2 regions of the Streptomyces venezuelae genome follow, and region 2 is predicted to be linked to the other one. Evidence: predicted binding sites of a transcription regulator. Region 2 holds the regulator's gene; the other holds the start of a gene.
The links. Region 2 encodes HrcA, which represses chaperone genes, less so after heat shock. Its sites were predicted from a motif close to TTNGCACTCNGNNNNNCNGAGTGCNAA; they were not measured.
Positions count from the first base shown of each region.

Region 1: the regulator HrcA is predicted to act here: its motif matches at 2,226-2,252, upstream of groL (chaperonin GroEL).

Region 1 is NZ_CP029193.1:3,718,174-3,721,318, forward strand. Features, by position in the region: gene DEJ47_RS17105 (esterase/lipase family protein) at 1-375, shown strand, start outside; gene groL (chaperonin GroEL) at 470-2,095, opposite strand; gene DEJ47_RS17115 (cold-shock protein) at 2,418-2,621, opposite strand; gene DEJ47_RS17120 (ubiquitin-like small modifier protein 1) at 3,040-3,145, opposite strand, start outside.
Region 2 is NZ_CP029193.1:2,585,517-2,588,661, reverse strand. Features, by position in the region: gene DEJ47_RS11965 (MBL fold metallo-hydrolase) at 1-531, opposite strand, end outside; gene hrcA (heat-inducible transcriptional repressor HrcA) at 717-1,733, shown strand; gene dnaJ (molecular chaperone DnaJ) at 1,734-2,873, shown strand; gene DEJ47_RS11950 (nitronate monooxygenase) at 3,080-3,145, shown strand, end outside.

The DNA.
Region 1 (3,145 bases), 1.1 Mb from region 2:
GAGGACGAACTCGTCGCGCAGCTGCGGGTCGTCACCTTGCGGCGGCCGCACGTCAACACGTCCGGGCTGCCCGAGATCGACGGCGCGCCCGGCGGCACCCTGGAAGGCTTCGGCATCCTCGCCGACGAGCTGAACAAGATCCCGGCCCTGATCGGCCTCCGCTCCGAGGCGGACATCCGCGAACACTGCTTCGTGCCGACGGTCAGCGCGATCGCCCTGCGCGACATCGACACGCACGAGAAGCTGTACGAGCCGGTGACGGCCGCTGCGGAGACGGAGAGCGAACTCGACGAATTCCTCTGCGCCTCCCGGAACGAGCCCCACACTCTGGTCACCGAGGAGCTGTGTGGCTGGATCCTGGAGCGTCTGCCGTAGGGCATCCCGCACGGGAAACGCCCGAGGGCGGCACCCCTTCGTGAGAAGGAGTGCCGCCCTCGGTACGTCAGGACAGTGATCGACCAGAGGTCGATCAGAAGTCCATGTCACCGCCCGGCATGCCACCCGGGGCGGCGGCAGCGCCGGCCTTCTCGGGCTTGTCGGCGATGACGGCCTCGGTGGTGAGGAACAGCGCGGCGATGGACGCGGCGTTCTGCAGGGCGGAACGCGTGACCTTCGCCGGGTCGAGGATGCCCTCGGCGATCATGTCCACGTACTCACCGGTCGCGGCGTTGAGGCCGTGGCCGACGGTGAGGTTGCGGACCTTCTCCACGACGACGCCACCCTCGAGACCACCGTTGACGGCGATCTGCTTGAGCGGGGCCTCCAGGGCGAGCTTCACGGCGTTGGCGCCGGTCGCCTCGTCACCGTCGAGCTCGAGCTTCTCGAAGACCGCGGAGGCCTGGAGGAGAGCGACGCCACCACCGGCGACGATGCCCTCTTCGACGGCCGCCTTCGCGTTGCGGACGGCGTCCTCGATGCGGTGCTTGCGCTCCTTGAGCTCGACCTCGGTCGCGGCACCGGCCTTGATGACGGCCACGCCGCCCGCGAGCTTCGCCAGGCGCTCCTGGAGCTTCTCGCGGTCGTAGTCCGAGTCGCTGTTCTCGATCTCGGCGCGGATCTGGTTGACGCGGCCCTGGACCTGGTCGCTGTCACCGGCACCGTCGACGATGGTCGTCTCGTCCTTGGTGATGACGACCTTGCGGGCGCGGCCGAGCAGGTCGAGACCGGCGTTCTCCAGCTTGAGGCCGACCTCCTCGGAGATGACGGTGCCACCGGTGAGGATGGCGATGTCGCCGAGCATGGCCTTGCGGCGGTCACCGAAGCCCGGGGCCTTGACGGCGACGGACTTGAAGGTGCCACGGATCTTGTTGACGACCAGGGTCGACAGGGCCTCGCCCTCGACGTCCTCGGCGATGATCAGCAGCGGCTTGCCGGACTGCATGACCTTCTCGAGGAGCGGAAGGAGGTCCTTCACGTTCGAGATCTTCGAGTTGACGATCAGGATGTACGGGTCGTCGAGCGACGCCTCCATACGCTCCATGTCGGTGGCGAAGTACGCCGAGATGTAGCCCTTGTCGAAGCGCATACCCTCGGTGAGCTCCAGCTCCAGACCGAAGGTCTGGGACTCCTCGACGGTGATGACGCCTTCCTTGCCGACCTTGTCCATCGCCTCGGCGATGAGCTCGCCGATCTGCGTGTCGGCGGCGGAGATGGAGGCCGTGGAAGCGATCTGCTCCTTGGTCTCGACATCCTTGGCCTGCTCGAGCAGGGCGCCGGAGACGGCCTCGACGGCCTTCTCGATGCCGCGCTTCAGGGCCATCGGGTTGGCACCGGCGGCCACGTTGCGCAGACCCTCGCGCACCAGGGCCTGGGCCAGGACGGTCGCGGTCGTCGTGCCGTCACCGGCGACGTCGTCCGTCTTCTTCGCGACCTCCTTGACCAGCTCGGCGCCGATCTTCTCGTACGGGTCCTCGAGCTCGATCTCCTTGGCGATGGAGACACCATCGTTGGTGATCGTGGGGGCGCCCCACTTCTTCTCGAGGACGACGTTGCGACCCTTGGGGCCCAGGGTCACCTTGACGGCGTCGGCGAGCTGGTTCATGCCGCGCTCGAGGCCGCGCCGTGCCTCCTCGTCGAACGCGATGATCTTGGCCATGTGAAGTGGTCCTCCCGGACGGGGTGGAAACGCAAAAACGGATCGTGCAGATGCCCGCGACGGACGGCCTGCAGCCCTTGTGGTTCCTTGCCCCACCCGGCCTGCGGGCCTCACCGACCCGATCCAAGTTCTGTCACTCTCACTGGGAGAGTGCTAAGCCCAATGATTAGCACTCGACCCCTGCGAGTGCAAGCGCCTCTCACGGATCCCGGCGAGGAACCGGGGAGGGACCGGGGCGCGACCCGGCGCACACGAGGGGCCCGTACCCCTGACGGGATACGGGCCCCTCGCGATGCTTGCTTCGGTGGTCGGTCGCGCCGAGCTAGACGGCGAGCTTGACCATGTCCGCCTGCGGACCCTTCTGGCCCTGCGAGATCTCGAACTCGACTCGCTGACCTTCTTCAAGGGTGCGGTAACCGTCCATCTGGATCGCGCTGTAGTGGACGAAAACATCCGCACCACCGTCGACCGCGATGAAGCCGTACCCCTTCTCCGCGTTGAACCACTTGACGGTGCCCTGAGCCATGCCTAACTCCCCTATTACTGGCCCTTGCACAGGACCGCACTTCGCGGACCCGGGTCAGACCTCACCCCCCACTGGTAGGGGTGTGCGCCGGAACGCGTCGACCGCCGCTGAATGTATCTGTCCAACTGCCGTCTGCAACAGGTCAATCGGACGAGAATTCTGGGCGCGCCCGATCGGTAATATACGGAGATTCCGTCCGGATCCAGGGCAAGTCGGGCCAGGCAAAAGCCGCAAAAGGCTTAAATGGGCAGTGCTCTTTGGCTGCTTCTTGTCGGCCTGAGGCCGACTTCGTATATGCGCTCGGCACGAGCGGCGGAGCGCGCTTCCCAACTGTACCGCGCTCAACCATGCAGAATTGCCCCCTCCGTTTCTCTCGCGGAGGGGGCAATTCAGATAACGCAGGGTGCTCGCGAAAAGATCAGCCGCCGGCGACGGCGGGAATGATCGAGACACCCGCGCCGTCCGGAGTGGCCGTCTCCAGACCCTGCTCAAACCGGACGTCGTCGTCGTTCACGTACACGTTG
Region 2 (3,145 bases):
GACCTCCCGGCCGCCCCCGGTGCCGGGCACGAGGACCGCGAGGTCGTGGCCGGAGTGGCCGGGCCCGAGGTTGGCGAGCAGCACCCGCACGTCGCCGCCGAGGTCCAGCGTCCACTCCCCGCACACCAGGTGGTGCGGGCGGACCAGGAGGTCGGCCGCCTCAGCCGCCGCGTCCGGGTCCAGACCATGCCGCACGGCGTCCTCGCGCAGCTCGTCGCCGCCCCTGGCGAAGACCGTGTCGATGCCCACCGCCCCGTACACCTCCACGCCCGCGAACGCCGCCGCTCCGAGGACGTGGTCGAAGTGCGGGTGCGTCAGCGCGAGGTGGGTGACCCTGCGGTCGCCGCCCAGAATGCGCCGGGCCTGCGTGCGCAGCGCCGCACCCTCCGCGAGGCTCGACCCCGCCTCGATCAGGAGGGCCGCGTCGTCGCCGACGACGAGCCCCGCCGTGCAGTCCCAGACGGGCAGACGGCACCGTCCCACGCGCGGTGCGAGCCGCTCCCAGCCCGCCGCTTCCCATGCCGGCGTCACGTTCATACGGTGACGCTATCCGTACGCGCGGTGTTCGGCAGCCCGCGTCTTGCCGGGTCCGTACCCGACGGCCGTACACTGACCTTTTGAAGTGCTGGCACTCGCCCGCGGGGAGTGCCAGGCGAGGGGGCTCGGGGGATGCCGGGGCCCGTCGTGAACGACGGAGACAGCTGGAGGTGTGCGCGATGCTCAGTGAACGCAGGCTCGAGGTGCTGCGCGCCATCGTCCATGACTACGTGGGGACGGAGGAGCCCGTCGGCTCCAAGGCGCTCACCGAGCGCCACCGTCTGGGGGTCTCCCCGGCCACCGTCCGCAACGACATGGCGGTGCTGGAGGAGGAAGGGTTCATCGCCCAGCCGCACACCAGCGCGGGGCGCATCCCGACCGACAAGGGCTACCGCCTCTTCGTCGACAAACTCGCGGGCGTCAAGCCGATGACCGCGCCCGAGCGGCGCGCCATCCAGAACTTCCTCGACGGCGCCGTCGACCTCGACGACGTCGTGGGGCGCACGGTGCGGCTGCTCGCGCAGCTCACCCGGCAGGTCGCCGTCGTGCAGTACCCGTCGCTCACACGGTCGACGGTGCGGCACGTGGAGCTGCTCTCGCTGGCCCCCGCCCGGCTGATGCTCGTGTTGATCACGGACACGGGCCGGGTCGAACAGCGCATGATCGACTGCCCGGCGCCGTTCGGCGAGAGCGCGCTCGCGGACCTGCGGGCCCGGCTGAACAGCAGGGTGGCGGGGCGTCGCTTCGCCGATGTGCCACAGTTGGTGCAGGACCTTCCCGAGGCCTTCGAGGCCGAGGACCGCGGCACCGTCGCGACGGTCCTTTCCACCCTCCTCGAGACGCTCGTGGAGGAGACGGAGGAGCGGTTGATGATCGGCGGCACCGCCAATCTCACCCGCTTCGGACATGACTTTCCCCTCACCATCCGGCCCGTTCTCGAAGCCCTTGAGGAGCAGGTCGTGCTCCTCAAGTTGCTTGGGGAAGTGCAGGATTCGGGCATGGCCGTACGGATCGGTCACGAGAACGCCCATGAGGGGCTCAGCTCCACGTCCGTGGTCTCGGTCGGCTACGGTTCGGGAAGCGAGGCAGTCGCCAAACTCGGCGTGGTCGGACCGACCCGCATGGACTATCCGGGAACGATGGGAGCAGTACGCGCAGTGGCACGTTACGTCGGACAGATCCTGGCGGAGTCGTAAGTGGCCACGGACTACTACGCCGTACTCGGCGTGCGCCGCGACGCTTCCCAGGACGAGATCAAGAAGGCCTTCCGGAGGCTGGCGCGTGAGCTTCACCCGGACGTGAATCCGGACCCGAAGACTCAGGAGCGCTTCAAGGAGATCAACGCCGCGTACGAGGTGTTGTCGGACCCGCAGAAGAAGCAGGTCTACGACCTCGGCGGCGACCCGCTGTCCCAGGCGGGCGGCGGCGGAGGCGCGGGTGGCTTCGGCGCCGGCGGCTTCGGCAACTTCTCCGACATCATGGACGCGTTCTTCGGGACGGCGTCGCAGCGCGGGCCGCGTTCGCGCACGCGCCGTGGCCAGGACGCCATGATCCGCCTGGAGATCGACCTCGAAGAGGCCGCCTTCGGGACCACCAAGGACATCCAGGTCGACACGGCCGTCGTCTGTACGACCTGTAGTGGTGAGGGTGCCGCGCCCGGTACCTCCGCCCAGACCTGTGACATGTGCCGCGGTCGCGGCGAGGTGTCCCAGGTCACGCGGTCCTTCCTCGGTCAGGTCATGACCTCGCGGCCCTGCCCGCAGTGCCAGGGGTTCGGCACGGTCGTGCCGACGCCGTGCCCCGAGTGCGCGGGCGACGGACGGATCCGCTCGCGGCGGACCCTGACGGTCAAGATCCCGGCCGGTGTCGACAACGGCACGCGGATCCAGCTCGCGGGCGAGGGCGAGGTCGGCCCCGGCGGAGGCCCCGCCGGTGACCTGTACGTCGAGATCCACGAGCTGCCGCACGCCGTCTTCCAGCGGCGCGGCGACGACCTGCACTGCACGGTGACGATCCCCATGACCGCGGCGGCCCTCGGCACGAAGGTGCCGCTGGAGACGCTCGACGGCCTGGAGGAGATCGACATCCGTCCCGGCACGCAGTCGGGGCAGTCCGTCCCGCTGCACGGGCGCGGCATCACGCATCTGCGGGGCGGCGGTCGCGGTGACCTCATCGTGCACGTCGAGGTCCTCACGCCGACGAAGCTCGACCCCGAGCAGGAGCGGTTGCTGCGGGAGCTGGCGAAGATGCGGGGGGAGGAACGGCCCACGGGGCAGTTCCAGCCCGGTCAGCAGGGCCTGTTCTCCCGCCTCAAGGACGCGTTCAACGGGCGGTAGCGCCTTGAGCGGTGTTTTCCTGGCCCCCGGCGACGGTTCTTACCGTTGCCGGGGGCTTTGTCTTCGCCTGCGGGTGCGCGGGAACCGCGCGACCAGCCCGGGACGGGCCGCAGCCGCCGACGCGGGAGAAGGGGCAGAAGAGGCCGCGCACACCGGCGCGGAGTGCGCGATTCGGCGCCCAGTGAGGACCGTGGCACGATGCCGTCATGTCCTCCGCACTGACCGAGCTCTGTCGTCTTCCGATCGTGCAGGCCCCCATGGCGGGCGGGGCC